Regions from separate parts of the Selenomonas sp. oral taxon 149 str. 67H29BP genome, predicted to be linked through region 1. Evidence: riboswitches for the same ligand, from Rfam matches in the RefSeq annotation. Region 1 holds a riboswitch; each other region holds the start of a gene.
What was found. A riboswitch is a leader RNA that binds a small molecule or an ion and turns the genes downstream of it on or off. The one in region 1 is predicted to bind molybdenum cofactor.
Positions count from the first base shown of each region.

Region 2: it holds a riboswitch for molybdenum cofactor, as region 1 does, so the genes downstream of both, HMPREF9166_RS07590 (hydrogenase small subunit) here and modA (molybdate ABC transporter substrate-binding protein) in region 1, are expected to answer to the same signal.
Region 3: it holds a riboswitch for molybdenum cofactor, as region 1 does, so the genes downstream of both, HMPREF9166_RS11250 (TonB-dependent receptor) here and modA (molybdate ABC transporter substrate-binding protein) in region 1, are expected to answer to the same signal.

Region 1 covers NZ_GL397087.1:1,347,514-1,353,494, forward strand. The annotation lists gene glp (gephyrin-like molybdotransferase Glp) at 1-1,069, opposite strand, end outside; gene HMPREF9166_RS06420 (molybdopterin-binding protein) at 1,080-2,108, opposite strand; gene moaC (cyclic pyranopterin monophosphate synthase MoaC) at 2,309-2,827, shown strand; molybdenum cofactor riboswitch at 2,840-2,970, shown strand; gene modA (molybdate ABC transporter substrate-binding protein) at 2,964-3,767, shown strand; gene modB (molybdate ABC transporter permease subunit) at 3,767-4,438, shown strand; gene HMPREF9166_RS06440 (sulfate/molybdate ABC transporter ATP-binding protein) at 4,435-5,481, shown strand; gene HMPREF9166_RS06445 (ABC transporter ATP-binding protein) at 5,549-5,981, opposite strand, start outside.
Region 2 covers NZ_GL397087.1:1,595,082-1,601,062, reverse strand. The annotation lists gene HMPREF9166_RS07610 (ParB/RepB/Spo0J family partition protein) at 1-295, shown strand, start outside; gene HMPREF9166_RS07605 (DUF4446 family protein) at 380-901, shown strand; gene HMPREF9166_RS07600 (M23 family metallopeptidase) at 1,031-1,951, shown strand; gene HMPREF9166_RS07595 (hypothetical protein) at 1,966-2,955, shown strand; molybdenum cofactor riboswitch at 3,345-3,491, shown strand; gene HMPREF9166_RS07590 (hydrogenase small subunit) at 3,824-4,912, shown strand; gene HMPREF9166_RS07585 (nickel-dependent hydrogenase large subunit) at 4,909-5,981, shown strand, end outside.
Region 3 covers NZ_GL397087.1:2,390,514-2,396,494, reverse strand. The annotation lists gene HMPREF9166_RS11255 (Rossmann-like domain-containing protein) at 1-511, shown strand, start outside; gene HMPREF9166_RS11250 (TonB-dependent receptor) at 593-2,374, opposite strand; molybdenum cofactor riboswitch at 2,695-2,844, opposite strand; gene malQ (4-alpha-glucanotransferase) at 2,908-5,981, opposite strand, start outside.

The DNA of each region.
Region 1 (5,981 bases):
CCGCCTCCATGCGTGCACGCAGGAAACGCCGTCCGTGGCAGGGCTTGGGGAACGCATCGGCGAGCACGGCACGGCGGCGCGGCATGAGCACATCCGTCTCGCCCGCAAGCCGTGCAATCGCCGGACGCGCCATCAGCTCGAACGTCGCATAGGCGGCGAACGGGTTGCCTGAGAGCGCGATGCCGAGCATGCTGCCGCGCGTATAGGCAATGGCGGGGGCGCCCGGCTTCATGCAGACGCGCCAGAACAGCCGCTCCGCCCCAAGGGCGGGCACAACGCCGTGCATGATGTCCTTCTTGCCCACGGAGACGCCGCCCGACGTGAGAAAGAGATCCACACGATCCGCATAGGAGGCGATTACCTCCGCCGCGCGTTCCACATCATCAGGCACCGAGCCGACCACCGTCACCTCTGCGCCGAGTTCCTTCAGGCGTCCCGCAAGGAGGTAGAGATTGCTGTTGTAGATCTTGCCGGGACGCAGCGGCTCGCCGGGCTGCATCAGTTCGTCGCCCGTACTGGCAACGGCAATGCGTACGCGCCGATGGACACATACCGCAGCATAACCCTCACTCGCGAGTACCGCAATCTGCGCCGCATGGATGCGCTGTCCCCGGCGCACGAGCAGATTTCCCTTTTTGATATCCTCGCCCGCATAGCAGTAGTTCTCGAACGGCTGCGACGTAAAGGGAACAAAGATCGCATCCCCCTCCTCACGCACATCCTCCTGCCGCACGACACAGTCACAGCCCTTCGGAATCGCGCCGCCCGTCATGATGCGGACACACTCGCCCGCGCCGACTGCGCCGGCGAAAAAATCGCCCGCGCACTCCTCGCCGATCACCGACAGGCGCACAGGGTGCTCTGCCGAGGCGTCCGCCGTACTCGCCGACGCAAAGGTATAGCCGTCGAGCGGCGAACGGTCAAACGGCGGATTGTCAAACGCTGCGTACACATCCTCCGCCGCCACGCGCCCCACCGCCTCCAGCAAGGGAACGCGCTCCGTCTCCGCGACGGGTACTGCATGTGCGAGCAGTACCTCGATTGCCTGTTCAAGTTCGATATCCTGCATGGAATTCTCCTTACTTTCCGAACGGGCAAATGGGATAGTGGCAAACCTTGCATCCCATGCAGAGCCCGCCGATCCCAAGGCGCGTGATCTCCTGCCGCGTCCACGCGCTGCCCGCCGCGACACGCGGCAGAATAATATCAAAGATCGTCGCGGGCGAGTACATCACGCAGCCCGGCAGCCCCATGATCGGCACCTGCCGCCCATCCTTCTCATAGTAGGCGAGCAGGAACATCGCCCCCGGCAGCACAGGCGCGCCGTACGTCACGATGCGCGCCCCCGTCGCTTTGATCGCCGCCGGCGTGCGGTCATCGGGGTCGACGCTCATGCCGCCCGTGCAGAGCACCATATCCATCCCCGCGTCGAGCAGCTCCTCAATCGCCGCACGCGTGTGCTCCGTCCCATCATCCGAAAGACGGTGCTCATCCACCTTCAGGCCGAAGGCACGCAGCTTGGCGTCGATCACGGGCGTGAACGTATCCTTGATGCGCCCATGGAACACCTCAGAGCCCGTCGTCACCACGCCGACCTTCATCTTCTGATACGGCAGGATCCGCAGCATCGGCTGAGTGCCCGCCGTCTCACGCACCCGCTCCATCACCGCCTTGTCGATGACGAGCGGGATCACGCGCATCCCCGCGAGCTTCGTCCCCGCCTTGACAGGCATGTGCTGCGCAATCGTCGCAATCATCACATCCTCGATGTCGTTGACGGCATTGAGCGCATCCTCGTTCACCTCGAACACGCCCGCCGTCGTCGCGGTCAGCTCTATCTTGCCCTCGCTCGGCTCACTCGCCGCCATGTGCTCATTCTGACAGACATCACGCAGGATCGCCGCCGCATCGTTCTCATGCAGCAGATTCGGATCGTCCTCCCAGACAAAGATATGCTCTTTGCCAATGCGCAGAAGAACGGGAATATCCTCCGCGCGGATGATATCCCCCTTATGGAAACGTGCGCCCTTTCGTTCCCCGCGCACAATCTCTGTAATGTCGTGGCAGAGCACCATCCCCACCGCATCCTGAACACGAACCTCACGCATACTGCTCCCCCTGCTATGGCAGCGCTGCACATACGCTGCCCCTCCCCAAAGGCAATCACCCCGTATAACGATTCTCAACTATGAATATCTATTATTGATTATACCACAAAAAATAAATAACCTCTATGAGTTTTCCTAAATTATAGATAGATTCATTTAATGTTAGAGAAACACAATTGATTTTCTACGCTGATTCCGCTATGATAAAATTATTTCACGAGGAAAGGAGGATATCTATGCCAGAAACAGGACTGACGCATTTCGATGCAGGCGGTGCCGCCATCATGGTCGATGTCAGCGGCAAGAACAAGACACATCGCGAGGCCATCGCGAGCGGACGGATTTGCGTGAGCGAAGCGGTCTATGCGGCGATCACGGCGGGCACGGCAAAAAAGGGCGACGTCCTCGGTGTCGCGCGCATCGCCGGCATCATGGCGGCAAAGCGCACCGCGGACATGATCCCGCTCTGCCATCCGCTGCCGCTTGCCAAGTGCAGCATCGACTTCACGCTTGAGGAGGTGCCGCACCATGCGGTATATGCTGCGGCGACGGTCAAGGTCACGGGCGAAACGGGCGTGGAGATGGAAGCACTGCACGCCGTGAGCACGGCGCTGCTGACCATCTACGACATGTGCAAGGCGATCGACAAGCGCATGGAGATCACAGACATTCGTCTCGAGCGTAAGTCCGGCGGCAAGAGCGGCACATTCGTCCGCTGAGAAGGAGGGCAGCGCCCTCACCCTCTCCGAGCAGAGCACGTCTAAGGAAACATCTATGGCACTCTGCCTGACGCATATCGTCACAGGGTATGTCGGGAAACGGACATACCTCCCATTTGCAAAGGAGAAACATCACATGAACATCAAAAAGACACTCACCGCCCTCTTGGCGGGCACGGCTCTTCTCACCGCCGGCTGCATCGGCGGCGGCAACAGCGCGAACAAGATGGAGACGCCGCAGGAGAGCCCCATCGAGCTGCAGGTCTCTGCGGCAGCGAGCCTCACGGACGCGATGAAGGAACTCGCCACGATGTACGAGGAGAACAACAAAGAGGTTCATATCGTCTACAACTTCGGCAGCAGCGGCGCCCTACAGCAGGCGATCGAGAACGGCGGAGCCGCCGACGTATTCGTCTCCGCCGCACAGAAGCAGATGAATGCGCTCGACGAGAAGAAGCTCCTCGCGGACGGTACGCGCGTCGATCTCCTCGTCAACGACATCGTGCTGATCACGGCAAAGGACAGCAAGCTGAACCTTCCCGACTTCAAGGCAGTGCTCGACCCGCAGGTTGCGCACATCGCTCTCGGTGAGCCGAAGGGCGTTCCTGTCGGACAGTACAGCGAGGAGGTCTTTACGAAGCTCGGCATCCTCGACCAGGTCAAGGCGCGTGCCGTCTACGGCTCCGACGTACGTCAGGTGCTCGCATGGGTCGAGACGGGCGATGCGGACTGCGGCGTGGTCTATGCGACGGATGCCGCCATCTCGGACAAGGTGAAGGTCGCCGCCGTTGCCCCTGCCGACACGCATAAGCCCATCGTCTACCCCGCCGCTGTGCTGAAGGACTCCAAGAACGAGATGGCCGCGAAGGAATTCCTCGCCTTCCTCCAGACGGACAAGGCAGCCAAGGTCTTTGAGAAATACGGATTCACCGTCAAATAATGGCAGACGAAACATTCTCCCCGCTCATCATCTCCCTTGAGGTGGCGGGGCTTGCTACTGTCCTCACCTTCTTCGTCGGTATTGGGCTCGCCTACGGCGTGCTGCGTATCCGCAGCCATATCGCGGCGACCATTGCCGATGCTGTGATTACTCTGCCGCTCGTCCTGCCGCCGACCGTCGTTGGGTTCTTCCTCCTGCTCTTTCTCGGAAAGCGCAGTGCCATCGGGAGCGCCCTCCTCGCCATCGACCTGCCGCTTGTCTTTACGTGGCGTGCGGCGGTCATCGCAGCGGTCATCGTGAGTCTTCCGCTTATGTACCGCACGGCGCGCGGCGCATTCGAGGCACTCGACAGCAGCATGATTCATGCGGCGCAGACGCTCGGCGTCAGCAATGGGCGCATCTTTTGGCGCATCATCCTGCCGAATGCACGGCACAGCATCCTCGCAGGGCTCGTTCTCTCGTTTGCCCGTGCCCTCGGCGAGTTTGGTGCGACCATCATGTTCGCGGGCAATATCCCAGGGCGCACGCAGACCATGTCCACCGCCATCTATGCGGCGGTGCAGGCGAACGACTACGACCTCGCCTTTCGCTGGGCAGTCATCATCTCCCTGTTCTCGCTCTTCTTTATCGGTGCGATGAACCTCTACCTCAAACGGGAGGTGCATGAATGAACCTCGTCGTCAACATCGAAAAACGCCTGCGTGACTTCACGCTCTGCGCGAACTTCACGCTCACGAATACGACGCTCGCCCTGCTCGGCGCGTCGGGCAGCGGCAAGAGCATGACGCTGAAGTGCATCGCGGGGCTTGAGACGCCGGATCGCGGACAGATCATCCTCAACGGCCGCACGCTCTATGACAGCAGTGCAGGAGTCAACCTCCCGCCGCAGGAGCGCAGTGTCGGCTACCTCTTTCAGAACTACGCGCTCTTTCCGAATATGACCGTCCGCGAGAACATCATCTTTGCACTGGACGGATCACAGGAGGAAAAGGAACGCATCCTTGCCGAGAACGTGGCGCGCTTCTCCCTCGACGGACTCGAAAACGCCTACCCGGCAGGGCTCTCAGGCGGACAGCAGCAGCGCGCTGCCTTTGCGCGCATCCTCGCGCGCGGCGCAGATGTCCTGCTCCTCGACGAGCCGCTCTCCGCACTCGACACCCATCTCAAGTGGCAGATCGAAACCGCACTGCGCGAGATCCTCATGGGTCAGAACATCGCGGCGATCCTCGTCACACATGACCGCGACGAGGCATTCCGCATCGCGCAGGAGATCGCGACCGTCGACCGCGGACAGCTCACGCCCCCGATGGATCGGCACGAGCTCTTCCGCAGTCCCGGTACGTGTGCAGGTGCACGCCTCACAGGATGCAAGAACATCTCTGCCGCCCGCCGCCTCGACGCGGCACACATCGAGGCGACCGACTGGGGCATCACGCTCGCGGTCACAGACGATGTGACGGATGCGCACCATATCGCCATCCGCGCACATTACTTCGTTCCCGTGCAGGAAGACGGCGAGAACGTCTTCACCGCACAGATCGCAGAGATCATCGAGAGCACCTTCAGCATGATCGTCATGCTTCGCTTCGCCGATGGTGCTCACCGCGTGCGCTGGGAGGTGGACAAGCCCGCATGGGATGCGCTTCGTGTGAGCGAAAACGCAGCCCTGCGCATCTGCCTTCCGCCTGAAGCACTGATGCTGCTGCGGGATTAGGGGAGACAGACAAACGCATACAAAAACGCCCTTATGGTGCATCGCGCCATAAGGGCGTTTTTCTGTACTACGCAGAGCGCGTCAGCCGCCCCTCTGCCATCGTATAGCAAATATCCGCATATGATGCTGCCTCGCACTCATGTGTGACGAGGAGGACTGCCGTGCCTGCATCGGCGGTCTCGCGCACGAGATTAAGCACGTGCCGTGTATTCTCCGCATCGAGGTCGCCCGTCGGCTCATCAAGGAGCAGAATCTGCGGCACGCCGGCAAGAGCCCGCGCGATCATCATGCGGCGCAGCTCCCCGCCCGAAAGCTCCGACGGACAGACATGCGCGAGCGGTGCGATGCCAAGCCGCTCCATCAGAGCATCCGCATGTGCAGATACGTCCTGTTCCCTGCCATAGAGAAGCGCCGAGAGGAGGACATTCTCCCGCACCGTCAGCGCGCGAAGCGACATCAGCTGCTGCGGTACAATGCCGAGCGTACTGCTGCGCAGCTCC
Region 2 (5,981 bases), 250 kb from region 1:
CAAACGCCTGGCGAAGGATCCGAACGCACTGAAAAAATTAGCGCCGCCAAAGCCAGAGAAAAAGCCAGACCTCTTCGTCCGTGAGGCAGAGGAGCGCCTGACGCGCAGCCTCGGCACGAAGGTACGCATCCAGACGGGACGCGAGGAGGGGAAGGGGCGGCTCGAAATCAGCTACTTCTCCGCCGAGGATCTGGAGCGACTGCTGTCGCTCCTGACCGTATCGGCAGACGGCGTGGCAAAAGAGGACAAGCGTGCGGCACTGCGCGCATTCTCCACGCAGAAATTCACCGTATAGGATGTGCGGCGTGCCGTCTGCCGCCCTCTGGGGCACATCCGCCTCCGCCCCATGGGGGACGGAGGAAAGAAGGGAAGAGAGAACTTGTTTTTTAGTAATCTAGTGAAGTCGATCGAAGCACATGATGCAGCCCTCCTGCTCACCGCGCTGCTCCTGATCTTCGTCCTGCTCATCCTCGTCATCTACGTCATGGTACGGCTCTCGACGATGAGCAGCCGCTACCGCGCGATGATGCGCGGCTCGAGCAAGGACGATCTCGAGGGGATGCTGATCCAGCACGTGCGCACGGTGGAGGAGGTCGCGGCAACGAACGCACGCATCCTCGAGGAGAACGAACTAATCCGACAGTTCATCCGCCAGTCGCTCGTGCGCGTCGCCTCCGTGCGGTTCCGCGCCTTTGAGGACATGGGGGGCGACCTCAGCTATGCCGTCGCCCTGCTCGATGCGAACAACGACGGCGTGATCTTCTCCAGCATCTTTGCCCGCGAGGACTCGCGCAGCTACATCAAACCGATCAAAAACGGATCGTCGGACTACCCGCTGAGCGACGAGGAAAAGGACGTACTGAAGGAAGCCATGGCAAAACCGCTGCCCATCCAGTACTGAGAAGATATCAACGGACAAAAACCTGCTGTGTCACAGCAGGTTTTCATATTCTTCGGATAGGATAGGGAAATAGGGAAATAGGGAAATAGGGATCGGACAGGAACATCTCGATGGGAAGAGGGGGACGCATTGAGCGAAGAACAATCACGCTATAAACTGCAGCTGGTGGATCGGGAAACGGACACGACGCACACCGTGCGCCTCTCGCTGCGCGCCCTGCGCCTGCTCGCCGTGGGCGTGGGCGCGGGGGCGGCACTCGTCGCTGTCGGCTCGATTTTCTCCATCTACACCCTCACGTATGCCTACCTCCAGGAGGAGGAGACGGCACAGCTGCGCGAGGCGAACCGCATCCAGCAGGAGCAGATCCTCCAGATCGCGAAAAAGGCCTCCGCGCTTGGGCAGGAGGTCGATGCCATTCAGCGTACGGAGGACGGGCTGCGCGCACTCGTCGGCGCACCGCCGGCGGAGGCGGACAGCGCGGTACAGAAAGGAGATGTCGCACCGGCACCGACGGGCGGCGCACCGCACGCACTCACGACGGATGAGGTCGGCGAGGCACTCACGATGCTAGAGGAACGCACCGCAGTGCGCCGCACCTCCATCGGACAGCTCGCCGCCATGATGCAGAAGGATGTGCCGGGGGCATCCTCCTTTCTGGGGGTCGATACACCCGTTACCACCCCGACAGGCTGGCCGACGGACGGCTTCATCAGTTCAGGGTATGGACTGCGCTGGAATGGCGCAGAGTTCCATCAGGGCATCGACATCGCCGCCGAGATGGGCACGCCCATCGTTGCGACGGCGGACGGCGTCGTGACCATCGCGGGCTGGAACGCGGGCGGCTATGGCAACATGGTCGACATCGATCACGGGAGCGGCGTCTCGACACGCTACGGACATGCCTCGGCGGTCGTGGTGACCCCGGGACAGCGCGTGCGGCGTGGACAGATCATCGCCTATGTCGGCTCGACGGGGCACTCCACAGGACCGCATCTGCACTACGAGGTGCGCCTCAGCGGACAGCCCGTCAACCCGAGCTCGTATTTGTAAGCAAAGGAGACACTATGCAATCCATCACCTGCCTGCTCGCCGCAGGAATCCTCCTCCTCCCCGTCAGCGGGACGGCCGCCGAGAAGGAGACGGAGATCCATGCCGTCATGGCGGCAGAGGAGTCTCATGGAGACGCTGCCGCGTCAGAACAGCGCACCGCATCTGCCGCAAAGGATGCGCAGGAGACAGTGGATACGGAAAAGACGACAGACAGGGCGCAGACCACGGCGGAGCCCGCGGCAAAGGACCGTGCGGCATCGGAACAGCGCACGCAGGAAGATGCCTTCGATGCGGAGATGGATGAGCTCGGCACAGAGAACCCTCCAGCAGAGCAGACACCGCAGACCAATGCCGCCTCGGCGAGAGATGCGGAGGCAAAGACGAAGACGAAGACGGCAGAAGAAACGGCTGATGGGGAAGGGACGGCCGAAGCCGTTCTTGTCAAAGAACCTGTGAAGGAAAAGGAGCCAGCCGCCGCAGCGACGGACGGCGCAGGGCATTCTGCCGTGTCCGCAGAGCCTGCAAAGAAGGCAGATGCCGCGGATAAAAAAGCTGAGAAAAAGCATGCCGCAGCCGCAGCGGCAAAGCGCGAGGCGTACGGCAAAGAGACGGCGATCGAGCCCGTCACGCTGAAGGACGGCGACTGGGTCTTCATCGAGGGCGACGAGCGGCGCGGCTGGTTCTTTGACCGCAGTCACATGAAGCGCAACGCCGACGGCTCCGTCTCCTACTGGCAGCTCATTCTCTACAACAACCTCGGTCGGGCACAGTTTGCCGAGGCGATGAAGAATGCGGACTACGAGCACCTCGGCTACACCATGCAGCGGCGCGTGCTCAGCCCGAAAAAGGACGCCATCAGCACCTACGAGATCCTCGCCTACGACGGGAATAGCGCACTCATCACGGAGAGCAGCCGCGAGGGGCACCGCGCCGTGATCCGCGCAAACACCATGACAGAGAAAGAGCGCGACGCCGTACGGCAGGAACTGCGCCGAAAGAAATAACAGCGAGGGACGCATCTCCCCATGTGCATCATCACCGATGCCAGAGGGATGCGCCCCTTTTTGATCGAATTAAGGAATCGCTGATAAAACAGTCTCTCAGATTGGCGTAGATTTTTGTCCGATTGAGGCAGCAAACCGGACGCATAGCAAGGGCCATGTGGAGGATTTGCTAACGACAAGCAGGCGGAAAAGATGCGTCAAGATGGCTGTGCCGAATTTATCAGTGCTTCCTTAACTGCAGATACAGTATTTATCAACTACGAATAAATAAGCAATAACTATAACAAATCAATATAATTTCAGCATATCCTGAGAATAGTTTTCGTATATTGACAGGTTGTTTTCACTCTGTTAAACTGTTCTTAATTACATAGGTATAGAGGTACATTGTATCTCTCGGTTTCCGAGCAAAAGCATCTAAGGGCGATGCCTATGATGCTGCGCCTGCGCCGCAGGGAGCGATCCCTGCCGTGCACAGGGTTTCGGCAGAAATGCCGGAGCCTCCCTTCCGAACGCGGTTTCCTGCAGAAAACCACGCTCCCTTGAAAAGGAAACGACAACATTGCCGCGCAAAGGCGAGGAGGGGATATTTTGGTGCAAAATATCCCTTGGATTCGTCTGCTACGAGGGACTGTTTGTCGTGCCCTCGGGTGCGTCGGACGGCTCCTCCTTTATTATTTTGTACGGAAGGGCCCTGGCTTTCGCGGGATTGGCTTTATATATCTGATGTGTGGGAAGTATTGACGCAAGTTTCTGTTGTCAATCGCCCTGTCGTTCTGCTCGCAAAGGTGTCTGTGTGCCGATCGCGGCGGGATGGATGCGGGTGTTTGGCATGACGGCAGTCTTCCATAGGGACAGGAGGCATAATGTGAACAAAAGGGAGAGCTTGTGGGAGGCATATCTCGCAAAAGGCTTCAGCCGGCGGAATTTCCTCAAGGGCTGCGTGACCCTCACGTCGCTCATGGGGCTGAGCACAGACAACCTCACGAAGGTCGTCGAGGCCGCCGAGGCGAAGCCGCTGCCGGTTGTGATCTGGCTGCACGGGCATGAGTGCACGGGCTGCGATGAGTCGTTCATCCGCTCGGGCGCACCGCTCGCATCGGATCTCGTGCTGAACGAGATTGCGCTCGAATACAGCCATCTCCTCTGCGCCGGCGAGGGTGAGGCGTTCGAGGCACATCTCGAGGAGACGATCAAGAAGTATCATGGCGAGTACATCCTTGCCGTCGAGGGCGCGGTTCCCATCGGGGAGCACGCCTACACCTGCATGTCGGGCGGTCACTCCTTCGAGCATACGCTGAAGCACGCCGCGGAGGGAGCAAAGGCGGTCATCGCCTACGGCACGTGCGCGACGGCGGGCGGCATCCAGGCGGCTGCGCCGAATCCGACGGAGTCCAGGGGGATCCGTTCCCTCATCGGCGCGAAGCCCTATATTGCTGTGCCCGGCTGCCCGCCGATTCCCGAGGTTATGACAGGCGTCGTCATGCACGTTGCGCTCTTCGGCACACTGCCGCCGCTTGACGGCGAGGGACGTCCGCGTCAGTTCTACGGCAACCGCATTCACGACACCTGCTACCGCCGTCCGTTCTTCGATGCGGGCATGTTTGCCGAGCGCTTTGACGACGCGGGTGCAAAGGGGGGCTGGTGCCTCTACAAGCTCGGCTGCCGCGGCCCCGAGACGTACAACTCCTGCGGCAATCTGCGCTGGTATCAGGGACTCTCGTACCCCATCCAGTCGGGCGCACCCTGTATTGGCTGCAGCAACGCGAACTTCTGGGATCAGGCGCCGTTCTCGAAGCGTCTGCCGGAGTACAACGGCATCGATGTCGACATGGTCGGCGCAGGCCTTGCCGTCGCAACGGCAGTCGGTGTTGCGGCGCACGCGGGCGCGAGCCTTGTACAGAAGAGATGCCATGAGAAGCAGCTCGAAAAAGAGGGAAAGCAGGTGCATGAATGAAACACGTCGTTGTCGACCCAATCACCCGTATTGAGGGACATCTGCGCGTTGAGCTGCAGGTGGACGAGGCATCGGGCAAGGTCACGGATGCCATCTCCTCCGGGACGGCATGGCGCGGCCTTGAGCTCGTCATGAACGACCGCGATCCGCGCGATGCATGGGCATACATTCAGCGCATCTGCGGCGTCTGCACATCCTCTCATGCGCTCGGCTGTCTGCGTGCCGTCGAGGACGCATTCGGCATCACGATCCCAAAGAACGCGCACTACATCCGCAACATCATTGCGGCGTGCCTCGGGCATCAGGATCACATCATCCATTTCTACCACCTCCACGCGCTCGACTGGGTCAGCCCGCTCGAGGCACTGAAGGCGGATCCGGCGGCGACGGCGGCGCTCCAGAACACGGTGCTCCAGACCTATCGCCTGCCGTTCCGCGGGCCTGCGGCATTCGACACGGATGCCTACCCGCACGACTTCCCGATCGCATCGCCCACCTATTACGCCGCGATCAAGGCAAAGGTGCAGAAGATCGTCGACAGCGGTCAGCTCGGCATCTTCTCCGCGCAGTGGTGGGATCATCCGGACTATCAGCTCCTCCCGCCCGAGGTGCATCTCATGGCGATCTCGCACTACCTCGAGATGCTCGACAAGCAGAAGGATCTCGTCGTCCCGCACGTCGTCTTCGGCGGAAAGAACCCGCATCCGCACTATGTGCTTGGCGGCATGCCATGCTCCATCTCGATGGAGGACGGCAACGCGCCGATCAATGCAGCGCGCCTCGCGATCGTTGACCGCTCGATCAATCAGGCACGCCACATGATGAACGACTACTATCTCCCCGACGTGCTCGCCATCGGACATCTCTACGTCCAGAAGGGCTACACCTCGGGCGGAGGCCTCGCGAAAAAGCGCGTGCTCGCCTTCGGCATGTTCTCCGAGGAGCCGTTCTCGGGTGCATCGAACGGCGACTTCTTCAAGAACCTCCTCGTGCGCTGCAACGGCGTCGTCGAGGACTTCGCTTCGGGCGTCATGAATGCGAAGGTCTATGACTTTACGGAGAAGGATCT
Region 3 (5,981 bases), 1.0 Mb from region 1:
AAAGGTGGCGGCAATGCAGGGGTTTCACGGTGACGATGCATCTGCTGCGACACCGGAGGAGCGCAAGAAGCTCGAGGCGTTCACCCTCTATACGGAGCAGATTCGCGGGAAGAAGGTTGCTGTCATCGGACACTTCCCGAACTTTCAAAAGAGATGGGAGTCCATCTGCGACCTCTCCATCCTCGAGATGCAGCCTGAGTGGGGCGACTACCCCGCCGAGGCGGCAGAGTTCCTCCTGCCGCAGCAGGACTACGTCTTTATGACGGGGGCGACGTTCGCGAACAAGACCATGCCGCGCCTGTTGGAGCTCTCAGCGAACGCTGTGACCGTCATCGTCGGCCCGTCCGTGCCGATGCACCCGTGCCTCTTTGACTACGGAGCAGACGGGCTTTCGGGGTTCACCGTGACGGATGCCGCACTCGCTGCCGACCTCGTCCACTTCGGCTATGAGGCCGACATCGCATGCTGCGGGAAAATGGCGGACGTTCTGCCGCATTCGGGCGGACGATAAACAGACCGATCAGCGATTCCAAACAACACAACAGAGTTGCCGTACGCTATCCGTATGGCAACTCTGTTTTTCATTGAACAATCAGAAGGTCATATCCATGCCAAGCAGGAAGTTCGTTCCATCGGCAGGGCTTCCCCAGCTATACTGGTAATCCGTATCAAAGAGATTATTGACGCGCAGGAATACACCCATATCCGCGATAGGCTCATAGCGCAGATCAAGATCCGCTGCAAAGTATCCGGCACTGGTCGGTCTGCCGAGCGTATCCAGACGTGCACGCATCGCACGTCCAAGGAGCGTCGAGCGCAGCTTTCCCTCGCGGTAGGTTACACCAAAGTTGAACATCTGCGTCGGGAGTCCCGAAGCAATCGTTGTCCTCCCCTTGCTCTCATCCTCGGCACGAATCCACGAATAGTTGGCAAATCCCGAGAACTTCGGGCTGAATGTCTGCCGGTAGGCAAGTTCCAGTCCACGGATATGGGTCTTATCGACATTTCCTAAGACACGGTCATTCCCAAAAGTCACAAAAGTAAGGCGATCCCTCACCTCTGTACGGAAATAGGAAACATCGAGGTCAGATTTTGGACTAAATTTATGCTTCCAGCCAAGTTCATAGCTGCTGTTGCGCTCCGGCTTTGGAACGGGATAACCATTACGGATATTTCCTGCCGCATCTTTGGAACCGACGAACACATGCGAGCGCCCTGCCGAGAAACGAACCGTATCGCGTTTCGTTGCATCATGTGTGATGTTAAAGACGGGGTCTGTCGCATGCGCATAGGAGCTTGTCTTCGGCGTCGATTTATTGTCCATATAATCCTGCCTTACCCCCTCATAATAGCGAACGCCAAGTGTCAGGCGTGTCCTGCTGCTCGGGCTCCATGCATTCTCAACATAGAAACTCCTACGTGCATCATTGCCGTCACGGCGGTAGGAGGTATTGTTTTCATCCGTATTCCAACTGAGCTTTATATACTTCGCACCAAAACTCAGTACGTTTCTGCTGTTATACGCAACAGATGCGTTCGCCTCGACGCCGTTGCCGCGCAAGAACCATCCACTGCGATACCACTGCGGTGCCCCATGCGTAAAGAACGGAAGAGAACCTCCCTCCGTCGCGAGCAGATTACGCACCCAAAGATTGTTCTCATCGATCATGTGGTAATACTTAACATCATACTGCCATATATCATTCGGTCTGCTTTCATACCGCAGGGCAATATTGGATTGACGGAACCCCTTAAAGTGCCAATCCGTCGCATTGTTATTCTTTACATGATTAGGGGTTATATTATTTCCTGCCTGCACCGACCATCTGGGTCCACGTGGCGCAACATACTGGCCTGTCGCTGGATCAACAGACTCCGGAACTTCTCTGTCCATATCGGAGTAGTAGCCGTTCAATGTCAATGAGGATTTATTGCTCGTCTTGAACCGAATCTTGCCGTCAAAATATAGTTTCTTATCTGTCTGATTCTCCAGATAGCCCGCAGAATAATGCCTTGACAGATTGACGGCATAACTGATGTTCTTATCGCTGCCGCTGTAGCCGAGCTTCGTGTCGAAGGTGTGATTCGACCCACCTGCGACACTCACGCGGAACTTGCCGGGCCCCCTGCCGTCCTTCGTCGTAACGAGGATGACGCCGCCCTTGTAGTCCGTGCCATACTGCACCGGTCCCGGTCCTTTGATGATCTCAACCTTCGCGATGCTGTCCGCCGGGATGGTCGAGAGATCAGATGCGGCATGCGATACAATACCGTTGAGTGGGAATGCCGGAATGCCGTCGATATAGACCTTTGTCTGGTCAGAACTCGCACCGCAAACGCGCACCATCTTGCTGTCCTTTGCCGCAGGTGCCATATAGAGCCCCGGTACCTGCGAGAGGATGTCGGAGAGGTCGCGTAGCCGCGCTCCTTGATCTCCTGCTCCGTGATTGTGTTCGTCGTCACGAGGTACTTGTCGACGCCGTCTGCGTCGACATTGACCGTATCCGTCGTGTAGTCCGCACCCGCTGCATACGCATGCGGGAGGAAGACAAATCCTGCCGCGACCGCTGCTGCAAATACCGTCGAATGTTTCCTGCTGTGCTTCATGAATACCTCTCCTATTCCTGCACAAAAAAGACTGTTCCCCGTACTGACCGCACGAAGAACAGTTTCTGCAAGAACACACTCAGAGTCATCCTGTTTCATCGTTCTCCTTTTCAATATGGGAAGGTCGCCGCATTTCTGCGACGGCCCTGTGAACAGACACACAGCCATGTATCTGCTCAGGCGCAATACCATAGGCATAAGCCCTTAGGATATTTTTGCTCGGAAAACGTATGTAATTTTCTGTTTAATTCTACTAAAATTCTTTTATCCTGTCAATCCGTTTCTAACAGTCCCCTATTCTCACCGCCGATAGCGCACGCAGAGTGCCTTGAGCTTCTGCGGGTCGATCTCGAGGAGGTAGTCCTTCTTGAGACACCAGCGCCAGTTGAGCCCGACGGTGCCCGGGGTGTTCATGCGTGCGCGCTCGTCGAGCCCGAGGATGTCCTGCATGGGGATGATCGCCATGCGGGCACGTGAGGCATACGCCGCCTTGATGAGACGCTGACAGATGGTCCGCGGGCGGTCGGAAGTCGTCCCCACGAGGTTGGCGAGCGATTCGCGCAGCACCTCGTCGATGTCGCGGCTGTACCAGCCGACGGTGGTGTTGTTGTCGTGCGTCCCTGTGTAGACGATGCTGTTCTCGGGCGCGGTGAAGCCGATGCGTCCCGAGCTGTTCCCTGCAATGAGGAACTGGACGATCCGCATCCCGGGGAAGCCGCAGTCGTCACGCAGGCGCTCCACGTCGGGCGTGATGATGCCGAGATCCTCCGCAACGACGTTGAGTTTGCCGAGGTCGCTCTCGATCGCGTCGAAGAATGCCTTGCCGGGGCCCTTGAGCCACGTGCCGTTAAGCGCGGTCTCCGCCTTGCCGTCCACCGACCAATAGGACTCGAATCCGCGGAAGTGGTCGATGCGGATGATGTCCACCTGCTCGCGCAGTTTACGGAAACGGCGTTTCCACCATGCGTACTTCTCCGCCGCCATGGCGTCCCAGTTGTACTGCGGGTTCCCCCACAGCTGCCCGTTCACGGCAAAGTAGTCGGGCGGTACGCCCGCGACGGTGTGCGGCGTGCCGTCCTCGTTCAGGTCAAAGAGGTGCTGATGCGCCCAGACGTCCGCGCTGTCCTGCGCGATAAAGATCGGCATATCGCCGAGAATCTCGATTCCCTTCGCGCGTGCGTAGTCGTGCAGGCGGTTCCACTGTGTATGGAAGACGTACTGCTTGAAGTAGTCAAGCTCCATCGCATCGCGCTGCCGCTCACGGAGCGAGCGGAGTGCGTCAGGGTCACGGCGTTTGATCGCTGCATCCCACTCCGTCCACGCCGCGCCGCCGTACTCCTTCTTCGCCGCGTGAAAGAGCGCATAGTCCTCAAGCCAGTATGCTTCCTTCTCACAGAACGCACGGTAATCCGCATCTGTCGCCCCCTGTGCGCGGAAGGCGCGGAATGCCTTTTCCAGAATCTCCTTCTTGAACGTGCGTACGCGATCAAAGTTGATGAAGCCCGAGTTCGCCTCGTATGGCAGGAAAAGGTCTTTCTCCTTCAGCCAGCCGCGCGCAGCCAGTGGCTCGGGGTCGATGAGCATAAAGTTCCCCGCAAAGGCGGAGATGGACTGATAGGGGGAGTAGCTGCTTCCGACGGGGCTGAGCGGGAGGATCTGCCAAACCTTTTGCCCCGCATCTGCAAGGAAGTCAACAAAGCGGTACGCCTCCTTGCCGAAGTCGCCCACACCGTACTTCGAGGGCAGGGAGGTCGGATGCAGGAGGATGCCCGCCTTGCGCTCGTATCTCTGCTCCTCCTGTCGCTCGCGCAGGAGCAGTCCGAAGAGCGGTGGGATGCGGACGCGCAGATGTCCGCGCTCGACCTCGTAGGTGCGCGAGGGCTTAAAGACGTCCTCAAACACACCGCAGGCAAAGTCGCTCACGTCGAGATCGACGGTCAGCGTCTCCGTCCGGCTGCGGTTGAACGCCACGACAAAGATGCCGGGCTCCTTCTCCTCATTGAACACGTCGTAGCCCGAACGGATCGTGCGCGCGTAGGCGATGACGTCGCCCGCCCCGTAGAGAGGCAGGATGTCGCCCGTGCGCAGTGCATCGTTCCCGTTGCGCACAGCAATGAAGCGTGTTACCCAGTCACGGATCTCGAGATTGCCATGCTCCCAGTCGTAGGGGCGGCGATTGAACGGATCCTTGAACCCCTGCATCCCGATCTCGTCGCCGTAGTAGACACTCGGCACGCCGGGATAGGTCATCTGCCAGAGCGTCGCCATGATGAGGCGGCGGATACCGAGCATCGCCTGATCGAGCGTCATGCGCACGCGCGACTGCTCGATTGCGGGCATGCCCTCGTAGTATGGGACATCACCGAGGATGGTGATGGCACGCTGCACGTCATGACTGCTGATGAGGTTCATCATGGCGTAGAGATTTTCCTTCGGGTAGTTTTCGATCTGGCTCGCCATGCGCCGCACCGTCAGCGCACCGTCTGCCGCCCCTGTCAGGAAGTCCAGCATTGTACTGCGCAGCGGGTAGTTCATCGCCGAGTCCATCTCGTTACCCGAGAGATACTCGCGCGGCGTGCCGTAGGCGACCTTGTTCGACGCGTCCTCCCAGACCTCACCGATCATGACCGCATCGGGGCTGCGCTTCTTGAGCTCGGCAAAGAAGGTCTTGGAGAAGGTCGGCGGCAGCTCGTCGATGACGTCCAGACGCCAGCCTGCGATCCCCTCGTTCATCCAGTGATGGAGGACGCTGTCCTCCCCTGTGATGATGAAGTCCATGTAGGACGGATCCGTCTCGTTGACGTTCGGCAGGGTGTCAAAATTCCACCAGCAGTCATACTCGTTCGGGAAATTGCGGAAATGGTACCACGAGTAGTACGGCGATTCCTTCGACTGATATGCGCCAATCGAATCATACTGCTTCCGACGGTTGAAGTAGATGCTGTTGCTCCCCGTGTGACTGAATACGCCGTCGAGAATGATGCGGATGCCGCGCTCGCGTGCCGCCGCGACGAGACGGCGGAAATCCTCGATATCGCCCAGCATGGGGTCGATGCGATGATAGTCCCCCGTATCGTAGTGATGATTGCTCTCGGACTCAAACACGGGGTTGAAGTAGATGCACGAAATGCCAAGTTTTTCGAGGTAGTCGAGTTTCTCCATGACCCCGCGCAGATTTCCGCCGAAGAAGTCATAGGCGACGATCTCCTTCGTGTCGGGATCCTTGAGATACATCGGGTCGTCCGTCCAGTCCGTACGGATGACAGCGCCCTTCTTGCGCACGATGGTATCCCCCGCACGCGCAAAGCGGTCGGGGAAGATCTGATACATGACACTGTTCTTGAACCAGTCCGGTGTGTGCGCTCCGCGATTGT